DNA from 4 places in the Paenibacillus sp. J2R1T-4 genome. Region 2 is predicted to be linked to each of the others. Evidence: riboswitches for the same ligand, from Rfam matches in the RefSeq annotation. Region 2 holds a riboswitch; each other region holds the start of a gene.
What was found. Region 2 has a riboswitch for cyclic di-AMP ahead of AC58QD_RS17050 (TrkH family potassium uptake protein). Riboswitches for the same ligand answer to the same signal wherever they lie in the genome.

Region 1 (5,578 bases), on a different contig from region 2:
GTAAACATTGGATGCGAATAAAAGAATATAAGGATGTCGCTTACGGCCCGCACGATAGAAATGTTCTAGACGCCTATATCGTTCAGCGAGACGGGGAGCGTACGCCCGTGCTTGTCTATTTCCATGGAGGAGGATATGTGGGGGGCGATAAGACGGAAAATCTTCATAGGCAGCTTATGCAGGAATGTCTGGAAGCGGGAATATCCGTAGTATCTTGCAATTATCGTTTTATTACGAATAACCCATACCCTGCTCCGATGCAGGACGGGACCAGAGCACTCCAATTTGTTAGAAGCATGTCGGATGAATGGGGGATCGATCCTCGGCGAGTAGCCTCATCAGGTTCATCAGCAGGCGGTCATATCGCCCTATGGAATGCATTGAAGGGTAACTCGGCTAAGCCGGACAGTCCAGATCCAATAGAACGGATAACAACTGAAGTCTCAGCTTTCATCGGCTTTGGCACTCAAGTGTCCAAGGATCAAAGATTCTACGAAGGGATTTATGAAGGGCCGCATATCCAACCGAATCTGCCTTTGTTCTATGGGATCCCGTCGATTGACGATTTGTACAAGCCGTCCGTATTGAAGCTTATGGAGGAAGCGTCTGCGATCACCTATATGTCTCCTCAAGCTCCCCCCGCCTTCATGCAGTACGGCTTTGTTCTGGACTTACCGCGTATCCCTCAAGAAGCACCCGTCGGCGAGGTTATCCATCATCCCATGCATGGTTATATGCTGAAGCTTAAGTACGAGGAGTTGGGTATTCCATTCATTCTTAGGCATAGCGGAGACCCGGAACAGCCCGGTGAAATGGCTCAGTTCCTGTTGGATAGCTTTGACCGCAAGTAGAGTCCAGCTCACGAAGAGCGAACACAATTTCCTCTGAACGTAACACCATCCTTTATTGCCCGGCCTATACATATGCAGTAAGGCAACAGTCTTTGTAATGTATAGGCGGGCCCTTCTTCATGCTGAATCCTTTTATTTCTCGACAAACGTTATTAAGACTCCCTCCAATCTGTAACCTTACTCGATTCCACTTTTTGAAGGTTATTCTTTTTGTTGGTCCTTTACTCGTATGCGGGTGTTTTTTGTATTCTGGAGCATACTAGAGGAAACGGGGGGCTCACGATGAAAAAACATATCGATTATGTATCGAAACCAATTTCTATTGCCATATTCGTAATTGCGATAGCAATTGGGTTAGCAGGCTGCGGAGCGAAATCCGCTTCAGAGCAGAAGGATCACGAAGCCATTCATCGCGATGTCAATATTTCTAGTGGAGAACAATCAACCGCGAATTTATCATCCATGGATTCCAACATGCAGCGAACTCCTCTGCCTAGTGTTGTTATGCCTCAGCCATCTGTTCCGCTTGCTATTCCTTCGCCAGCCCCAGCACCAGTGCCGACCCCTGCTTCGCCTGCATCTGTGAAGAAGAAACCTTCAATTCCCGTCCAACGGCAGCAGGAGATGTCACAGAAAAAACTGACCCTTGCTGAATTAAGAAGTAAATATTCCGACATTTTCAAATTCCAGGGGCAATCGCAAGGACGTAAAATCGCGCTAACTTTTGATGATGGTCCTGATGATCTATATACGCCTCAAGTCCTGAATGTATTGAAAGCCGCAAATGTGAAAGCAACCTTCTTCCTAGTTGGTAAACGAGCGGAGGCACATCCGGCAATTGTGGGCCGTATTGCTAAGGAAGGACATGTCATTGGAAATCACTCTTATAATCATCCGCTCTTTACCAAGTTGTCCTTATTGGCTTTTCAGCAACAGATTAATCAAACGACCCGGATTCTGAGCGGGCAAATTGGATACAGCCCTAAGCTGATTCGACCGCCATATGGAGCAATATCAGAGGAACAGCTGAAATGGACCGGCGACCATCGATATATGATCGTGAACTGGAATGTAGATTCCTTAGACTGGAAAGGGTTATCCGCGGAGCAAGTTTCTCATAATATATTAAGCACGGTCAAATCCGGGGCAATTGTTCTGCAGCATTCAGCAGGCGGAGACAATCAGGATTTATCTGGAACGGTAGGAGCGTTATCAACGATTATCCAGAAATTAAAAGCAGACGGCTACGAATTCGTAACCGTCCCTCAATTATTGAATATACCTAAGCAGTTATAAAGAACAAGGGTCAGTTCAAAACGTAGATCTCTACATTTTGAATGCCAAAACCTTTGACATAATCTCTAGACCCAGGAATGAAGATATCAATTCGATTACCCTTAATGGCTCCACCAATATCTGTCGCTTTTGCCATAAGTGTCTGCGGTAGACCGTCAAAACTATGTCCTCTGACCAGAACCGTTGTGCCAAGCGGGATGACGGATGGGTCAACTGCTATCGTACCAAGCTTAAGCGCATTGCCAAAATAATCTACTGCGCCATAATTGCCGTTCTCTTCCGTTGCGCTGGAATAGGCGGATGCCTTGGCTTGAATAACCTTTTTATAGGAAACGGGTTTCCCGTTGCTATCCTGAACGGTCTTGTTTTGCGTATCCGCTGTAGGTGCTGATTGAGGCGCTGCCGCCTGTTTCGAGGCTGTAGCAGGCTTAGTTACAGCTTTGGCTTTGTTCACAATTGCAGCTTTTGGAGTGGCTGCGGGAGCAGGTGTAGGCTGAGGCGCTGGGACTGCAGCGGGTTCTGCTGATTGTGCTGGCGGAACATCAGCGGTTACGAATAGTGCTTGCTCCAAAAGCTCTAATCTCAGATTAGGACGCTGCAAATCCCAACCTGCTTGAGAATCGAACGTGATCGGTACAGCAGGGGCAATTGGCTCCCAATTGTTAATCTGTTCCGTTTCTTTAACGGTTGGAGCAATAGAGATGAGTTCTTCCGGAAGCAGCTTGATTACATTTTCCGCAAAGACGGTTGTCCCGCCAATACAGAAGGCTCCTAACGCTACAGTAGCTAACGTTCGGGTGACAAATTTGGATTTCAAGGTACATCGCTCCTTTTGTAAATAGGCCTACGAGGTTAGTTGTCGGGTTTGGGCTGAGGATACAACCCTTCGTTGCTTGAAGTAACGATTCACCCCATCGGACTTGATGAACAGAAGTCCGCAATAAATCATCCCCCGCACTGTCGCAATCAAGCTGATTGGATGGACAGTTTCGGCCGTGCATAAACAAAAGAGTAACATACCTATCCGATCGGATAAATGCCCAAAATATGGGTACCTCTATTGAAAACGTTTCCTACCTACTAATAATTTCCTTCGCAGAAGGCTCCGTAAGCTTATATCCAACGTTGCGAACAGTCATGATATATTCAGGATTTCGAGCATTTTTTTCCATTTTATCGCGCAAATGACTAATGTGAACATCTACGATTCGGGTGTCCCCGAGAAAGTGATAATCCCATACCCCGTGCAACAATTGCTGACGACTGAGCACTTTTCCTCGATGTTTGCAGAGAAAGACGAGCAGCTCGAATTCCTTTGGCGTTAACTCGACAGGATTACCGTGCATATTCACTTCACGTTGATCAGGAACAATTTCGATTGGACCGATTTGCAGTTTATCTTCCGTAAGAGAAGGCAAGGTACTCAATCTGCGAAGAATGGCTTGAATGCGGGAAATAAGCTCCTGCGGGCTGAATGGTTTGGTCATATAGTCGTCTGCGCCATTATCCAAGCCTTGTATTTTGTCAGACAAATCCTGCATAGCGGTTAACATAATGATCGGTACCCGGTTATCCTGGCTGCGCAGCTTACGGCATACTTGAATACCATCCAGCTTGGGGAGCATCAGATCCAATACGATCAGGTCCGGACGGAATTTAGAAAGCACTTCAAAGACGGCCTCACCATCATACACACATTGCACATCATAGCCAACAAGCTTCAAATTGTATTCTATCAAAGTGGAGATTGAGGGTTCATCATCAACAACTAGTATCCGTTTTTTTGTCATCATCTAGGTCTCCTTTTCGATCATAGTCGGTTAACAATACATTCATTATGGCGCAAGTATATAAGGAGAATTTGCATCCTTTGTAAAGTGGATGTTAAAATGTTCGATGAGGTGAAGGATTTGGCTTTTCATATTGTGCTTGTGGAGCCGGAAATTCCGGCGAATACCGGGAACATCGCTAGAACTTGCGCGGCGACTGGGACTCATCTGCATTTGGTGAGACCGTTAGGATTTGATACCGATGACCGGACTTTAAAACGTGCAGGGCTAGATTACTGGCATGCTGTAAACGTAGCTTATTACGATTCATTCCAGGAACTGCAGGCGCAGTACAGCACTAGCAGATATTTCTATGCCACTACTAAGGCAGCTCGACTGTATACACAATTTGAATACAAAGACGGAGATATGTTTGTGTTTGGCAAGGAAACGAAGGGCCTTCCTCCCGAGTTGGTGCAAGCCAATCGAGATACGTGTATTCGGATGCCTATGACGGATGCCGTGCGCTCTCTGAATCTATCCAATTCGGCGGCCATTGTGTTATTCGAAGGTTTAAGGCAAAATCAATTCCTTGGACTAAGCTAAAAGGCATCGAACTTGCAAATATTGCGACCCCATGGCATGAAATAAGCAGGATTTTCCGAACAAATAGCGAATATAGTAGGACGAACATGATCTGCGTTTTTTCGTTACATTTGTCGGAGGGGGAACTTTGATGAGGCCAGCTGGCGTCGTCCGTAAGGTTGATCAACTGGGCAGAATTGTATTGCCTAAGTCGCTCAGAAAGCGTTACAGAATGAATGAAGGAGATCCTGTAGAAATTTTGGTAGCCGGTGATCAAATATTGCTTGAGCGTTTTCGGCCAAAATGTGTTTTTTGCGGGGAAATGAATGAAGTAACGGAATATAAAGAAAAGCATATCTGCCAAGGATGCTTAGGGGAAATGACGCAAATACGGGCATAATCTCCAAGGATTTCCCGGTGGCGTGCATCGTTAGCATCCAGAGCAGTCTTAATACAGAAATGATTGTGCGCAAGAGACGTCTAGTCAGTCATACATGACTGTAGGGATAGTCTCTTTTTTCCTACTATAAGAGACTGAGGAGATGAATCATCATGTTATTCTGCACAGCTCAAGAAATCATTACACCCGATCATCCTGTATTCATGCACGGTTACGGGGCGCGGACCCATAAGTCTGAGGGTGTCCACGATCCCATTATGATGAAGGCTGTGCTCTTACAGGCGGACAAATCCTTGCTGATGATCACGATTGACATGTTAGGCTCAGACCGCAGCTTCATCGTGGGGATCAAGAATGCGTTGAAGGATGCATTCGGTCTAGAGCATGCGGATGTGATGATTAACTTCTCGCACACCCATCATTCCGTCTTTCTCACGGGTCGTGATGTTTCGTTGCGACGAGGCGGCTACAGTATGGGACAAGAAAAGTGGCCATTATCCGAGGAAGAACTCGTTTATACAGAGGATGAACTATACTACGATTACATAGAAGAAACGTTGCTGCGGATGGTCCGGCATTGTTATGCTAACCTGACTAAAGGGGAGCTGCTGATAGGCCGGGCAGATTCTGATTTTGGGATTAGCCGAAGATTGCCTGATGGACAAGGCGGTGTACAG
Region 2 (5,578 bases):
AGGAGAACCTGCCGCTTCCGGATCTCGTTGTTGTGGATGGAGGCAAGGGTCAAATATCGGCTGCTCTTGATGTATTAGAAAATGAGCTGGGCTTGTATATCCCTGTATGTGGACTTGTAAAAGACGCCAAACACAAAACAGCACAACTCATGACGGGTGATCCCGCAGAGATTGTGCCGCTTCCTAGAGATAGCCAAGAGTTTTATTTGCTGCAACGAATTCAGGATGAAGTGCATAGATTCGCCATTACGTTCCATCGACAGTCCCGCGCCAAATCGATGGTTGCCTCTCAGCTGGATGCAATTGCCGGCATCGGTGAGAAGCGGAGAAAAGCGCTTCTGAAGCATTTCGGATCCATCAAAAAGATTCGAGAAGCTTCGATTGAGGAATTCCTTCCGCTAGGAATTGGAGCTAAGCTGGCTGGTGAAATCATTCGTGCACTACAGGGGGAAGAGGCGAGCCCCTCCTCTTGAACAACAGGCCGTGAAGCAGCCATACGATAACCGCTAAGAGGGCAGGAAGCAATAAATAAGTGAGTCCTGCAGCAGCAGAGCCAATACCATCTGAGCCAATCAAAGGCAGCCCCATCAGAGTGCTGTCAATAATAGCGTGAGCGAATAGCGCTGTCATGAAGCCGTACTTCAATAACGCATATCCGAACACTAATCCTAGTAAAGTCACTTCAATCAGACGAGTATAGACAGGGTATATCGGGTACAAGGTATGGTTGAGAGCCCATATCAGACTAGGGACCAACACAGCAAGAAACGTATTCCGGAGCAGACGTTGGAATAATGCGATGCCGAACAGTCGATAGACGGCTTCTTCAGAGATCGCTGCAGCCCAAGCCATGAGCGGGAATATCATGGGATACAAGAAATTGTAATAGGAGCTGGTAGGATCGTTAACCGACCACATGCCAAAGCCGGCCTGAGCGATCCACAGCATAACCGCCTGCAAACCCAGCATGAACATAGCAAGTCCATACCCTCTGCCAGCGGAACGGAGGGTTTCCCTGCCGAAGGAGGCTTCCCTCCATCGCGGGGTTTTTGGCATACCGCTATGTTTCCACAAGGTTTCCCCGGATGCAATGGAAAGATAAGCGACAATACCCATCCCGATCGCGAACAAATTAGACAGCACGACCAGAAGTGAAGCTGCAGAATGGCCTGAGAACGGGTCTGGACTCTGCGAATAGCCCATCGCTTGGAAGGCAGGAAACTGATTCCAGTTATTCAGCATGTAGATGGCAATGAACACACCTGCTAGAAGCAGGCCTCGACGAAATAAGGTTTGTTTGCGCAGTCGGATGGCATAATAAATCGAGCTAATTGCCATTAAAGCAGTGAGCACCAAATTCAGACGACCCATCTGGCTGCCGGCAGTATCCTGTTTGTTCAGCCATGTAATATGGGAATTCGGAACTTGGAACGCGGTGTGAAAAGCAGTAACCTCTCTGTCACGAACCTCTACCTCAGCAGTCAGTACAGCTTCACCGATTGATACATCGGGATAAGAGAACAGATAGCGATAAGGATGCTCGGAATCGGGTCCGGATACCGTATATTTCTTCGGCAATTCTTTTTGCATGGACAGAAGGTACGTTTCCGCGATTCGAGTGCTTTCCCGTCTGGATGAAGCGGTGTTAGAGGCTGACTTGCGCCACCCTTCTATTTCTCCTGTTAACATGTTCACATCAATTAAATATTTCAGACCTAGGGAGTCCTTCAACTCCACTTGCCAATATTCAATTGGATATTGAGTTACGTTGTGATCGACATAAGCTGGAACCAGCTTATTCTTTTGCAAATAACCGCTTAACAGGGTGTTGGATTGAAAATTGACTGGATTATTGCTGAACGGCGCCTTACTGTCAGGCTGTTGTCTAAGCCAATCCTGAGCGGCTGCAAGAGCTGCGTCTTTGGAGATTACCTTATCTGCTGCAGGGGACAGCTTAGAGCCGTCACGACCGCTTCCAATCGGCCACCAGCTTGCTGACAGAAACAAGATTATTCCTATTGTGGCTAATGTTATCCATTTGTACCGCACTAAGAAGAGCAACCTGCCATCCTCTTTTCTCGGGAAATAGGTCCCCATTCAAATTATCATAGATCTATACGAAATCCAACTTCTAGCGTTGCAAGCCTGTTTATCAAAGAAAATGGAGCAATCGGGACTTTTGTTTAGGATAACACATGAAAACAGTCGATTGCTCCATCGAATAGGTCAGTGTTACCGCTTTCTACACGCAATTCGAGCTTAAAAAGACTTTGTACATCGCTCTCAAGAGGACTATAATACGAATCAATTGAATAAATAAAGCCGAATTTCCGTATGAAAACGGGGGAACCATTTAAGTAGGGGTGAATTGCACCAGTCGAACTTTAATCTGGTGCATAGGGTGGCCTGCCATCCGAATCCGTCAGCTAACCTCGTAGGCTATGTCAGGGAAACCAAACCGTACAGGGCATTGGAATTCCAATGCCTTTTTTCTGTTGCCGTGAACCTTGCATACCGCTTTGAATGGACGGGTATATCAACATTGAGGTGACTGGCATGAACGTCAAAAAGAAAGTATATCAGCTTGCGCCTCCGCAGATTCTTGCGCTGGGATTTGCATTCATTATCCTACTCGGCGGTTTCTTATTATCTCTGCCGATCTCATCAACTAACGGACTCGGTCTGAATTTCGTAGATGCCTTGTTCACTGCAACCTCGGCGACTTGTGTAACTGGGCTCGTTGTTGTTGATACAGGCACGTACTTTAGCGTATTCGGCCAAGTTGTGATTATGCTGCTGATCCAGATCGGCGGACTTGGATTCATGACGATGGCAACGCTCTTCGCGATATTGTTGAAAAAGCGAATTTCTTTAAAAGAGCGCCTCATTCTTCAGGAAGCCATGAATCAAGGAAGCATGGAGGGAATTATCCGGCTCATTCGCAAGGTATTGATTTATTCGATCACGATTGAGGCCATTGCAGCTGTGTTGTATAGCATTCGCTGGTCATTTGATATGAGTCTGGGCAGAGCAATCTATTTCGGATTATTTCACAGTATTTCGATGTTTAATAATGCTGGTTTCGATCTGTTCGGAGGGTATCGCAGTTTAACGATGTACGTGGATGATCCCTTAATCAATACTGTAACGATTCTGCTCATTGTGCTTGGCGGTCTTGGATTTATTGTGATGTCAGATTTGATGGATTTTCGTAAGACTCGTAAGCTGACACTTCACTCCAAGATCGTGTTAACCGCAACAACAGCTTTGATTGCAATCGGAACCATAGTCGTTTTCATTTTTGAATATACGAATCCGATGACGTTAGGACCATTGAATCTAGCCGGACAGGTGCTTGGCTCTTTATTCCAATCGGTGACCCCTCGTACAGCAGGAGCCAACACATTGGACATCGGAGCTTTGAGGCAAGCCACGCAGTTTTTTATCATCATTCTGATGTTCATTGGAGCTTCTCCAGGTTCAACAGGGGGCGGGATCAAAACTACGACCTTCACTACGTTGATAGGCGCGGTGATTGCGATGGTTCGAGGTAAAGAAGACGTAGTGTTCTTCCACTATCGGTTGGCCAAGGACCGCATTTATAAGGCGCTGACCTTAACGATTATCTGTTTATCGTTAGTCGTGATTGTCGCCATGGTGTTGTCCACGACGGAAGATCACAGCTTTCTTATGATCTTGTTCGAAGTAACCTCCGCGTTCGGCACGGTTGGCTTGTCAATGGGTCTGACTCCGGATCTGACTACTATTGGTAAGTTCTTGATCATGTTCACGATGTTCGCAGGAAGACTTGGACCTCTTACAGTAGCCTATGCGGTGGGGCCGAGAGTAGAGAAGGAATTGTACAGACATCCGGAAGGTAAAATCATAATTGGTTAGGGGATATTAATAACGCCATGAAAATGAAGCAGTTTGCCGTTATTGGGTTAGGCAGGTTTGGTTCGAGCTTAGGTATGGAGCTCATCGAGCAAGGACTCGAGGTGCTGGGAATCGACAAGGATGAGGATGTCGTAGACGAGATGTCGAACAAGCTGACACATGTCGTCGCAGCCGATTGCACGGATGAGGAGACGCTTCGTGCGCTCGGAATTCGTAACTTCGACTGTGTCATTGTGGCCATTGGTGATGATATCCAATCCAGCATTCTTACTACACTGCTACTGAAGGATGCTGGTGTCAAGATGGTTGTGGCTAAGGCGCTTTCCGACCTGCATGGTAAAGTGTTGGAGCGGATTGGGGTCGACCGCGTTATTTTCCCAGAGCGGGAAATGGGCATTCGAGTGGCTCACCAGCTGACGTCCCCTAACCTGTTGGATTACATTGAATTATCCAAGGATTACACGATTGCCGAGTTATCTGTACCGAAATGTATGAATGGCAAATCGCTCAAGGATCTGGACCCTCGCGCGCGTCATGGCTGCAGCATCGTAGCCATCAATAAGCAGGGTGGTGTCATTATAGCCCCTAACGCCGGAGATGTGTTGGCAGAGAAAGATGTAATGGTTATTATTGGTACGAACAAGCAAATTGAACAATTCGAGCATGAATTGGTCAATGGTTGATGTGTCCCGACGGAGTACAATAAAGGTACTATATATTAGAAGGCGAAGCGTAGTGGCGCTTCGCTTTTTCTATCCACATCAATGTTGATGCATTCAAAGCTGTAGACTCATTGAATATGAGTGAGGTAGTGCGCGTGGTATTCCGCAATTCCTTCACATCCCGCAGTACCAGTCCGTTGTTCTCGAGCAAAGTCTGGCGCAGGTAAGATTTGGGCAGCAGAGTAGCAGCGTTACAAGTGGAGACGAGCCGGATGATGGCCTCGAACGAATCAATCTCCATCTTCACATCGGGGGATACAGAGTATCGTTGAAACAATTCGTCCATCAGAATCCGATACCAGGTCCCTTTGGAGAACAGGATCATCGGCAACTGCTGCAAATCCTCAATATCAATCGTTTCACGGGAGCACCAGCTGTGGCCTGTAGGGAGAACAAGAGTAAGGTGGTCATCAAACAGAGGGACGCAGGTAAGCTCGGATTGGTCGATGCGGGAAGCAACAAGCCCCAGATCAACCTTTTTGTCTTTGACCATGGACACAATTTCATGAGTCTTCCCCGTAAGCGCTTTTATATCGATTTCTGGATAATCCTTAGTGTACAGAGCGATAAGATCAGGCAAAGTGGACTGTAAGGTAGTCAGACTAGCTCCAATCTTAATACTGCTTATTCCGGATGAATGGTATTTGGCGATTGTGTGCAGCAGTTTCTCCTCTAGCTTACGCATATCAAGCGCCGTTTCGTAGCAAATATACCCGATTCGGGTCAATTCCAGCCGCTTCCCCTTGCGATCAAAGAGCAGGACTCCAAGCTGGTCCTCGAGCTGACCTATTTTGCGAGATAGGGCCGGTTGGGTGATATTCAAGCTCTGGGCTGCTTTATTCAAGCTTTTCTGCTCTACAATTGTGGCGAATATATCCAGATGGTTCAACATCTTTGGGATCCTCCTACGATGATATGCTAATTTGTTATAAGTAATTATACAATAAAGGCATTTCCTT
Region 3 (5,578 bases), on a different contig from region 2:
TGCCAGTGGAGTGGAGGGCCAGATTTGGTTGGGGGGCCTAAAGAAAATCGAAGAGGAGCTTATAAACTAGCATGATTATTGATACACATACCCATATGAACGATAAAGCTTTTGATGAGGACAGGGATGAGGCGATTGCTCGAGCTCGCGAGAACGGAGTAAGTCATATTATCAATATTGGCTTCAATCGGGAGACGATTCCAAGCTCAATCCGCTTAGCGGAGCAATATGACTTTGTTTATTCAACAGTCGGCTGGCATCCGCAAGATGCCGTTAACATGAAGGAAGGCGATTTGGAGTGGTTGGAGTCTTTGGTAACTCATCCGAAGGTAGTCGCAATTGGGGAGATTGGATTGGACTACTATTGGGATACGTCACCCAAGGACGTACAGGAGCGAGTCTTCCGCGAGCAGATTCAGTTAGCGCGTAAAGCGAACTTGCCGATCTCGATTCATAATCGCGATGCGCATCATGATGTGGTGAAGATTCTCAAGGAGGAGAATGCAAAGGATGTAGGCGGAGTGATGCACTGCTTCTCCGGGAGTTGGGAAACAGCTAAGATGTGCTTGGATATGAACTTCTATATTTCCTTTGGCGGGCCGATCACCTTCAAGAACGCGAAGCAGCCCAAAGAGGTGCTGGCGAAGGTGCCGATCGATCGGGTGCTCATAGAGACCGACGCCCCTTATTTGACGCCGCATCCTCATCGCGGCAAGCGCAACGAGACCGGCTATGTCCGGCTCGTAGCCGAATCGGCGGCCGAGATTGTCGGCCTGCCGCTAGAGCAATTCGCCGCGCTCACGACGGCGAACGCCAAAAGGCTGTTCCGATTGCCCTAGGGGGCAAACGGAACAGCCTTTTGGCTGCTTGCGCCTGCGGCGGCGGCGCACTCGGCGCGGCCTCGCGCGGTCGCGCGCAAGCACGCGCCCGCGCACGCGCGACGCGCCCGCGCACGCGCGACGCGCCCGCGGCTACGCCGGCCGCTCGCGCCGCATGCGCTGGCGCACGACGCCGGCCGCGGTCACGGCGGCCGCTGGCAGCAGCGCCATCCACGGCGCGAACGCGGCACTTGCGAGCAGCGCGGCCGTGAGCAGCGCAAGAACGGCGAGCTGCGCGCGAAATGCCACTGCGGCCACCGCGTGGCGCATGGCTTCGCCTGGCAGCGGATAGAGCGCAGGCATTACAGCATATGTATGATATTCACGCAGAGCGGATAACTGTACGTGTATGACTAGCGCGAAGAACATGTACAAGCATGATGCCATCCATGGGTCCGTACTTGTAAGTAATAGAACGATTGCAATCATAAGCAACCGGAGCACAATGCTCGTTAATTCTGACCGAATAAGCGTTAAGGCATACAAGAGGACATAGGAATTGCTTTGACGGAAGCCAATTCTCGCTGTTGCAAAAGATAAATAGCGTCGCCTTTTGACTATGGGAGGCATTTCCTCAACGGTTGTAAACCAGCTGAAGAACAAGGAAAAATAGGATTGATGCGTCCTTTCGCGTGCAATCAGCTGTGTCCAATGAACCTGATGTGAGGGCAGCAACCGGATTAATAAACTTACAGAAGCAAATAGGAGTAAGAACGACAATCCAGCAAGAGTGAATCCGTAGCGGAACAAGAGGAACAGGACGATAAAGGTACTGACCCATCTTACCGCTGCAATAAGACGTCGGTGTCCGGCTCGAACTAAATTAGCTTCCTTCCAATTCCCCAGCAGATTGGCGAGCTTTAAAGCGATTATTAGGAACAAAAGCACTAATAGCGGGACAGCGTCCTCACCGAATCCATATCGGTAGAGCGGACCTAACGCGGTTACAACAGAAAAGGTCAATAGAGCTTGTCCAATGAAGCTATAACGGAAAGCCGCTCGGAAATAAGCGGACATGTTGGATTCCAGAGGAAGCAAGAAGACGCTATCCGCGCCTCGAAGCAGCGTGCGAACCGGACTTACCGTGATAACGGGCAGCAAGAGGAGGGTTAACACTAGCGTAAAAGGGAAGTTTTCTGGCAATTGCTTGAGAGAATTCGCGTAAAAGTAAGCCAGCGCAATGCTGGCAAACAGCATAAAGCTGAAAAATCCACTCCTCCCCATATCCCTAGTGTACCGCATTGCGATACCTAGATGGCGTTTGTGCCTTTGCTGCCACAATAAGGTGGGCACCTTCATTTGACGCCCTCCCCAATCAAGGAGAAGAATAATTCTTCTAATGAAATATTTTGTTGTATGCCAGCCTGTTCTTTGATATCCTCAAGTGTGCCATATGCGATCGTGCGACCTTTATGAAGCACAATAAAACGATCGCAATACTTCTCAATTGTCGACAAAATATGAGAACTGATCAACAGTCCGGCACCTTCTTGCTTTCGAGCGACCATAAGCTCTAACAACGAGCGCATACTGAGCGGATCAAGTCCGAGAAAAGGTTCGTCTACAATATAGAGTGAAGGTTCGACAAGAAACGCACACATAATCATCACCTTCTGCTTCATGCCCTTCGACAAATGCTGAGGAAAGCTGTCAAGCTTGTCGCTCATCTGGAATTGGGCACCGAGAACAGCGCATCTGCGTTCGAATTCTTGCTCATCAAGTCCATATACCATGGTAGTGAGCTTCAAATGCTCCTTAATAGTAAGCTCTTCATACAGCTCTGGAGCTTCCGGTACGTAAGCGAGACCAGAACGGAACTGATGCTCGTCACGCAGCGGCTCTTGTCCGCCGATACGAATTGTACCCTGCTGCGGCTGTAACAGTCCTAAGAGATGTTTAATGGTCGTGCTCTTTCCTGCTCCGTTCAACCCAATTAATCCGATCATCTCGCCAGAGTTAACAGAAAAAGTAAGATCATGCAATATTGATTTATTTTTGAAATAACCGCCATACAAATTTTCCACTTCCAAAATCGGTTTCATGCGTCCGCCTCCGATAAAATGATCCTTTTATCCTATCTTTTTTAGAAATTTCAAGTACATTTTTACCTATTTTTTTCAACTAATGACCCGAAAATAATGAAAACATACGTCCGGAAGAGAAGCAGGGAGCTATAGAACTGAAAAAGTGTGATTAAATACACAAAATAAGCTTATTTGCTTGTTTTTGCATACTCCGCTAGCTTTACAGCATCGGAGGAACATCGTACACTAACCTTCATAATAACTTAACTTCATATTGCTATCAATTTCCAATCGCTGAGTTTTCAGAAATGAAAAACGGGGGAACCAGATCAGGTTATCATTGGGGTGAATTTCGTAAGAAAGACGATGAGTGTCTTCGAGCGAATAGGGCGACTCTCACGTCCGAATCCGACAGCTAACCTCGTAAGCGTGAAGAGAGAGGCACTTTGTCGGGCGCCTATGCTTGTATTTGATTTAGCATGGTTCGCAACAGCCGAGAAGAGTCCCTCTTCTTGGCTTTTTAACGTCTTAACCAAGTAAAGCGTTAAAGCGAAAGAGAAGCATCTTTTTTTTCCGAAGTGGTGATATTTGGATCAGGCTCCTCATAGTGATAGGAGGGGGCGGTTGGCCCAAAAATCAACAAGCGGAAAGCGAAGGTGGCACAAATAATAATCCATAGTCGCGTCTAAACCGATCGCGTAACACAAAAGACGGCGGGGCTTATAAGGAGGACCGAAGAAGTGGGAGCTATTCACCAAGGAGAACCCCATGTAAAACGATCATCCAGCATGACCTTCGCATTGCGATGGAAGCGTGAAAACGTGCGTTTGATATTTGCCCTTTCTGCATTTTCAATCGCTATGACTTTCATGTTTTTGGTGTTGTTGTACGGTACGGCTACCAAGAGCGTATCCGTAGTAGTGAATGGACAAGAAACCGTTGTGAGCACTAAACAAGGGGTCCTTCAACGCCTACTGGATGAACTGGCCATTACGGTCGGAGAACATGATCGATTGTCCCAGCCTCTCGAGGCTAAGCTGAAGCATGGGGACACAGTCGTGATCGATCATGCCACTCCGATTCAATTAACGGCCGATGGGAAGACGGAAACAAAGTACACGACAGGAAGAACGGTTGCTGCAGCTTTGCAGGACTTGAATGTCACGGTGGGAGAGCTTGATAAGGTATTCCCTTCTCAGGACACCGGTCTAATTGGCAACGATTCAGTACAGGTGGTCAGAGTTAGCATATCGCTTGAGGATCAGACGGAACCCATTCCGTATGAAACCGTTCAGAAGAATGATCCGAACTTGCTGAAAGGCAAAGAGCAGGTCGTATCGGAGGGCGTAGAGGGTGTTCTCGCCAAGAAAATAGAAAAAGTATTCGAAGACGGTGTTCTTGTATCTGCGAATGTAGTGGATATGAAGGTATCGGCAGAGAGCGTTAACAAAGTAGTTGCTCTTGGAACCAAGAATCCAGTTGTAGTACTATCTGCAGCCTCACCTAATGTTGAAGAGGTGTCTAAGCCGGGGGTAACATTCGGATATAAGCAAATCTTGAATAATGTTACATTAACCGCTTATTCCGTTGATGTCGGCTCTACTGGAAAGACGAGTGATCATCCCCAGTACGGCCTAACGTATTCGGGCACGAGAGTGACTGAAGGACGCACAATCGCCGTAGATCCCAAAGTAATTCCTATTGGTTGGTGGGTTTACATTGAAGGTATTGGACTTCGTCGCGCTGAAGATATTGGCAGTGGTGTGAAGGGCAACAAAATTGATGTTTATTTCGACAATCTTGACTACGCCAAACGCTTTGGCTTGAAACGTGGATACAAGGTTTACATTATCGGAAAAGATAAGCCGGCTTCTAGTTAAGAGGGGCTTGAGCTAATCTGGAACGTTCCCGGCAAGGCGTTCAGCATTGATGAAATCCCAATAAATCGGGTATAGTGTACAATAGAACCTTATGTAAGTCGAAGAAGAGGACGACCGCCCCTCTTCTTTTGTCGTTTTTGATGTATTAATTTATGTATGCTATTCTAACGGAATTCAGGCTTATTTTGTTTCAGATTTAGTTAGATTTTTCGAAGTATTTTTTGTGAAAGAAAGGGACGAGTTTTAAGGTGATCAAAGAAGTCATTGTTGTGGAAGGCAGGGATGATACGATAGCGATTCATCGCGCTGTTCAGGCTGATACTATAGAGACCGGCGGGTCTGCAATCAATTCGGATGTGATCCGGAAGATCGCCCTGGCTCAAGAGCGCAGAGGTGTTATCGTATTTACCGATCCCGACCATGCAGGTGAACGAATTCGCAATATCATTACGTCACGGGTCCCTGGCTGCAAGCATGCTTTTCTAACCCAGCAAGAAGCATCCAAGAAGGGTGATATTGGTGTCGAGAACGCGTCCGACGAAGCTATACGCAAAGCTTTGTCCCAAGTAAGGACAGACTATGAATTATCCGGTTCTGAACTGGAGCCTGCTGCGCAAATTTCGCAAACGGATCTGGTTGCAGCAGGACTGCTTGTTCATCCCGATGCGGCCAGACGGCGGTTAGCCATTGGTAATCGGCTAGGCATTGGCTGCTGCAATGGCAAACAGTTTCTGAAGCGCTGCTCGATGTTCCGTATAACACGGGAAGAGTTTGAAGCGGCGTATCAAGATTTTAT
Region 4 (5,578 bases), on a different contig from region 2:
GGAAAGGGAGCTCTTCGTACTCGGCTTGTACTTTATCGACCAACCTGAGGATGGATCTCTTGAAAGCAGCCATTTCAGCAGACAATTCACGATTCGGACGGACAAAAGTAACAACCAGCAATTCTGCATTCAGTCTTCTGGCGATTTGCTGTCCGCGGCGAATATATATAGAGCTGTTCCAATGATATTGCACCGATACAAGAATGCGTTCCGATGCTCCTGATGGACCGACAAGTCCGAGCTCCTCGCGATACTTTACAAGCGAATCATTCACATCCTCAGCTACCAGACGAAGCGCCAGCTCTCTTAGGACCGCCAGATTCCCTCTCTGGAACAAGGCGCTGCTCCGATTGCTCGTAACGTTCCCTTCCTCCACGCGCTTGAGCAGTGTTTCAGGAGATACATCTATCAATCGGACTTCATCAGCCAACTCCAACGTATCAATAGGTACTGTACATTCTGCTTGTACGCCTGTCCATTCCTTCGCAAGGGAGTCTACACCGGCCAACTCATATACATTAATAGTCGTAATTATGCTAATGCCGTGACCGAGCAAAAAACGGATATCTTGGAGACGTGTTGCGAACTGGGCCTGCTTCCGGTTCCGATGAGCGAGACTATCTACGAGAACGGCTTCGGGGTTGCGCACAAGCAGCTCGTCCAGGTTGAGATCCTTCCGTTCGATGTCTCCGTCCATCCAACGTATGCTAGGAACTCTCTCCAGATCAGCCAGTTGTTCAACTGTTTCCGGCCGCCGTGAAGTAGACACCGCACAGATCACGACATCAATGCCCTCCCGCTTCAATTGCTGACCTTCGCGCAGCATATGATAAGTTTTGCCAGAACCGCTGACTGCGCCGATAATAATTTTCAATTTTCCCTGATGCAGCTTGGAGATGGAATGTAGAATTTCTTCTGGCGTTTTCCGCTTGAATGGGTCCATCGCGAGATTGTTCACTTCCTATAAATAGGCTATATCTACATTGTGTCCCATCAGAATGAATAATAGGACTGGGATTGCTCGATCAAATAATGGCGTGATAAGGGAGAACGATCCGTCTCTTGAATGGCGCTGTATTCCGGATTCTGGATCTGCCAAGCAAGATGGAACAAAGCAGATTGAGCCAACTGACACCGTTCTGCGCCCCAGCTCATTTCCTTGTCTCTAATATGAAGAAGGCATTCTGACAAGCATAACCCCTTCAGATCGACGAATACCCCGCCCCATCGAACGAGATTAATCGGGCTGCTGCCCTCAGGCAGAACACATTCTCCCCAACCATTAACACCGCCGCTAGTTATTTTTAACATACAGCTTTTATATTCAAATAGAAAGAGTTCCATGGTGCTAATTCTGCGGATGGAAGGGGTTTGATGAATAAAATGGATGTTAGCGATAGGATCCAGATAGGGATCAACAGATTCTGCAAGCATTCCTTAGTCACACTCCTAGTCCGATTTAAGGTCATATGAATTCATATAAACATAATCAACAAACATGAAGCAGGGTCAAGAAATTGTAAATTAATGTGAATCTTACGCTCAGGGATAAGCAAAGTAAAACCTCAATGAAGGTGATACAGAGTCAATTTCGGGATAATTTGCGGAATGAAAGCGAAATCAATTCGGAATGGCTTTGAATATAAGGCGGTTCCTTGCGATTGCTAGTTATTTCATAAAAGGAATAATATCAGGAGAAATAGAGACTTATATAGAGAATTACGGAGATAAATGGGTGTATGGTCCCTATAAAAGTCTGGAATGGTTTATTTTCAAAATCAGCTATTCTTTACACTGGAACGGCTCAGGCGTATGATACGTCTCATGATTCATAGCGAAAGTTTTATTGTGAATCGCTGAAATTCCTGCACGTCAGGAATACGGGGGAACCAATATAAGCGATGTCTGGACGGTGTGAGAGCCGTTATAGGCATGGCATGGGGTGAATCTCGAGGGACAAGGAACCATGAATCCTGTAACTCGAGTAGGGCGACTCTCACCGTCCGAATCCGACAGCTAACCTCGTAAGCAGATGTAGAGAGGATGATGAAGCTTGTGATCGGCTAATGCGACCACGGGGCTTACGCCTCTGTGGTTTTTTGGTGTGAAGTTAATTGAAGTAAATGAAGTGAAATGAATGAATCGCTGAGTCCTTGAATGGAAAAGGAACGGGGGAACCAACAGGTAGCCTGAGCTCGTATCGCAGCAAGATCGTGCAGAGTGAACGTGCTCCCAGGGGTGAATCTCAAGCATGAAAGCAGCCTTTAGTGATAGGTTCGCTTCCTAGATGAGTAGGGCAACTCTCAAGCCCGAATCCGACAGCTAACCTCGTAAGCGTATTGAGAGAGGAAACGATTGTCGTGGCAAGGCACGGTCTGTTTGGCTGTGCATGAATGAAGCCGCGAGAAGAGTTCACCTCTTCCGCAGGCTTCTTTTTTGTTGCCTTAAAAGTGTACAGGAGGAAACTAAGAATGGGATCACAGACGGAAAGAATACTCATTTCTGCACCGAACAAAGCGGGAGAAGTATTTGTACGTGAAGTAATGCGAATGAAGCTTCCATTTGCTCTATTGGTCAACAATAAAGCCGAAAGGGATAAATATAAGGAAATTGGGGCAAAAGATTGGATATTGCTGGACACAATTGACCAATCGACCTGGAGTCTTCCTGATTTTCCTGTCGGGAAAGTGTTCCTCTTCGAAACAAGCCAAACCTTGTGCTGTCGGTATATCCAGATATGTCGGACATGGACTGCGAAGCCAATCTATGTGATTACACTGGAGAGTCGTCCTCGGCTTATATACAAAGGGCTAGGAGCAACTTATGTCATTCATACGCATAGTAATGAGGTTTCATTTCTGACAGAAACGCTGTAGGGCATGAAGGAAATGAAGGAGTCGCTGAGTAATAGCGTCCCTTGGGAGGAGTTTTGTTAGCGATGGGGATTATACAAATGGGTATTGTCATTGTGTTGCTTGTTCTGCTTGTTAAGCCGCTCGGATCTTATCTGTTCCATGTGTTCTCGAATGAGACGAACCGAACGGACCGCTGGTTCAACTGGTTGGAGAGACCGATCTATTCAATCATTGGACTCAGAGAACGTAAGGGCATGACATGGAAGACATACGCAATTAGTTTCATAGGCATGAACATTGTTTTGATGGTGGTTAGTTATCTTATTCTCAGGCTGCAAGGGAACCTGCCTCTCAATCCGAATGGAATTGCCGGTATGGGAAACTCGCTTACGTTCAATACGGTGATCAGCTTTATGACCAACACGAATCTTCAGCATTATAGCGGGGAAACGGGCTTGTCTTATTTCTCGCAGATCGCGGTCATAACGATGATGATGTTTACTTCTGCTGCTACAGGCTTGTGTGTTGCGATCGCTTTTATTAGAGGAATCACCAACAAGGGACATACAATAGGGAATTTCTTCGAGGATTTCGTGAAGGCTCATACAAGGGTGTTTCTTCCGCTGGCTTTTGTCGTGACAATTGCTTTAGTTGCCCTGCAAGTCCCGCAAACGTTGAAACCTACCTTGTCAGCAACGACTCTGGAAGGCGCGGTGCAACAAATTGCTATAGGGCCGGTAGCGTCACTCGAATCGATCAAACATTTGGGTACGAACGGGGGAGGTTTCTTCGGAGCGAACTCCGCTCATCCCTATGAGAATCCGAATCCGATTACGAATGTCATTGAGATTTTATCCATGTGGTGTTTGGCTGCTGCGCTTCCTTATACATTCGGAATGTTCGCTAAGAACCGCAAGCAGGGCTGGGTTATTTTCTCGGCGATGATGATTCTGTTCATTGGGTTCTTATCACTTAACTATGCCGCAGAATCGAGCGGGAATCCAGTTATGAACCGGCTAGGTATAGACGCATCGCAAGGCAGTATGGAAGGCAAAGAAGTCCGCTTCGGCATCGCCCAGTCCGCACTATTTACAACGGTAACTACTGCAGCGACTACAGGAACAGTCAATAATATGCATGATACCTTGACTCCGCTTGGCAGTATCACTCCTTTTGCATTAATGATGCTTAACTGTGTATTTGGGGGTAAAGGCGTCGGCCTAGTCAATATGCTCATGTATGCGATTCTAGCCGTATTCCTGGCTGGATTGATGGTTGGTCGGACACCCGAATTTCTCGGTAGGAAGATCGAAGCACGCGAGATGAAGCTGATTGCAGCAGCTATTCTGGTCCATCCTTTGATCATATTAGCGCCGACTGCATTGGCTCTTGTTAGTGAACTAGGTACGGTTGCAATTACGAATCCTTCTTTTCACGGGATCTCGCAGGTGTTGTACGAATTTACATCGTCTGCGGCCAATAATGGATCCGGGTTCGAAGGACTAGCAGATAATACGCCTTTCTGGAATATATCAACGGGTATCGTAATGCTGCTTGGCCGGTATGCTTCGATGGTGCTCATGCTGGCTGTGTGCGGCTCTATGCTTCGGAAACAGTGGGTTCCTGAGACGATAGGCACTTTTAGGACCGATAATCGCTTATTCGTAGGCATTCTGGTGGGAACGGTTCTAATCATAGGCGCGTTGACGTTCTTGCCTGTTATTGTATTGGGGCCGATTGCTGAGCATTTGACGATTCGTTAAGCGTGGAGAAAGGTGGAGAACATTGTGGATACGAATAAAAAGAAATTGCTGTCAGGCGATATCGTCCGAAATGCAATTAAGGACAGCTTCATCAAGCTGAATCCTGTTGCCATGTTCAAAAATCCAGTTATGTTCGTGGTGGAAGCCGGTACGTTTATTGTTCTAGTTATGACTATATTCCCGGGTTACTTCGGAACAGAGCACAGGCTGGGCTTTAATATCTTTGTGTTTCTGATCTTGCTTTTCACTCTTTTGTTCGCGAACTTCGCTGAGGCGCTGGCTGAGGGCAGAGGAAAGGCCCAGGCGGATTCTTTGAAAAAAAGCAAACGTGAGATCACTGCCAATAAAGTTGTAAGCTCTGGAGTGAAACAGGTTCCTTCTACGGAGCTTCGTAAAGGCGATCTGGTAGTTGTCTCTCAAGGAGAAATGATCCCAGGCGATGGAGATGTCGTGGAAGGCTTGGCATCGGTGGATGAATCAGCCATTACAGGCGAGTCTGCCCCGGTGATAAAAGAAGCAGGAGGAGACTTCTCCTCCGTTACGGGCGGTACGCGTGTTGTCAGTGATCAGATCAAAATCCGCATCACGAGTGATCCGGGTGAGTCTTTTATTGATCGGATGATATCGTTAGTTGAAGGCTCCAAGAGGCAAAAGACACCTAATGAGATTGCTCTGAACACCTTATTAATCAGTCTCACGGTGATCTTCCTTATCGTTGTAGCAACATTAGCCCCAATTGCCAGTTATGTCGGTGTAGAGCTGGAGGTTCCTGTTTTGATTGCCTTGCTGGTCTGCCTGATTCCTACAACGATTGGAGGCTTGTTGTCAGCGATTGGAATAGCGGGGATGGATCGTGTGACTCAGTTTAATGTACTCGCTATGTCTGGGAAAGCGGTCGAAGCGGCGGGTGATATTAACACCATGATTCTGGATAAAACGGGAACGATCACATTCGGCAAT

Region 1: another riboswitch for cyclic di-AMP. It lies ahead of AC58QD_RS22745 (3D domain-containing protein); the one in region 2 lies ahead of AC58QD_RS17050 (TrkH family potassium uptake protein).
Region 3: another riboswitch for cyclic di-AMP. It lies ahead of AC58QD_RS30995 (resuscitation-promoting factor); the one in region 2 lies ahead of AC58QD_RS17050 (TrkH family potassium uptake protein).
Region 4: another riboswitch for cyclic di-AMP. It lies ahead of AC58QD_RS23840 (hypothetical protein); the one in region 2 lies ahead of AC58QD_RS17050 (TrkH family potassium uptake protein).

Annotation. Positions count from the first base shown of each region.
Region 1 is NZ_JCAUBA010000015.1:97,419-102,996, reverse strand. It holds gene AC58QD_RS22755 (alpha/beta hydrolase fold domain-containing protein) at 12-851, shown strand; gene AC58QD_RS22750 (polysaccharide deacetylase family protein) at 1,134-2,147, shown strand; gene AC58QD_RS22745 (3D domain-containing protein) at 2,158-2,964, opposite strand; cyclic di-AMP (ydaO/yuaA leader) riboswitch at 2,972-3,152, opposite strand; gene AC58QD_RS22740 (response regulator) at 3,221-3,937, opposite strand; gene trmL (tRNA (uridine(34)/cytosine(34)/5-carboxymethylaminomethyluridine(34)-2'-O)-methyltransferase TrmL) at 4,058-4,522, shown strand; gene AC58QD_RS22730 (AbrB/MazE/SpoVT family DNA-binding domain-containing protein) at 4,653-4,901, shown strand; gene AC58QD_RS22725 (neutral/alkaline non-lysosomal ceramidase N-terminal domain-containing protein) at 5,054-5,578, shown strand, end outside.
Region 2 is NZ_JCAUBA010000009.1:194,164-199,741, forward strand. It holds gene uvrC (excinuclease ABC subunit UvrC) at 1-473, shown strand, start outside; gene AC58QD_RS17045 (CPBP family intramembrane glutamic endopeptidase) at 430-2,061, opposite strand; cyclic di-AMP (ydaO/yuaA leader) riboswitch at 2,311-2,456, shown strand; gene AC58QD_RS17050 (TrkH family potassium uptake protein) at 2,557-3,897, shown strand; gene AC58QD_RS17055 (potassium channel family protein) at 3,915-4,580, shown strand; gene AC58QD_RS17060 (LysR substrate-binding domain-containing protein) at 4,609-5,511, opposite strand.
Region 3 is NZ_JCAUBA010000032.1:47,174-52,751, reverse strand. It holds gene AC58QD_RS31015 (HD domain-containing protein) at 1-41, shown strand, start outside; gene AC58QD_RS31010 (TatD family hydrolase) at 72-839, shown strand; gene AC58QD_RS31005 (ABC transporter permease) at 972-2,177, opposite strand; gene AC58QD_RS31000 (ABC transporter ATP-binding protein) at 2,174-2,920, opposite strand; cyclic di-AMP (ydaO/yuaA leader) riboswitch at 3,185-3,348, shown strand; gene AC58QD_RS30995 (resuscitation-promoting factor) at 3,643-4,782, shown strand; gene rnmV (ribonuclease M5) at 5,031-5,578, shown strand, end outside.
Region 4 is NZ_JCAUBA010000017.1:28,667-34,244, forward strand. It holds gene AC58QD_RS23830 (histidine kinase) at 1-943, opposite strand, end outside; gene AC58QD_RS23835 (hypothetical protein) at 994-1,434, opposite strand; cyclic di-AMP (ydaO/yuaA leader) riboswitch at 1,845-2,047, shown strand; cyclic di-AMP (ydaO/yuaA leader) riboswitch at 2,134-2,353, shown strand; gene AC58QD_RS23840 (hypothetical protein) at 2,472-2,876, shown strand; gene kdpA (potassium-transporting ATPase subunit KdpA) at 2,939-4,618, shown strand; gene kdpB (potassium-transporting ATPase subunit KdpB) at 4,640-5,578, shown strand, end outside.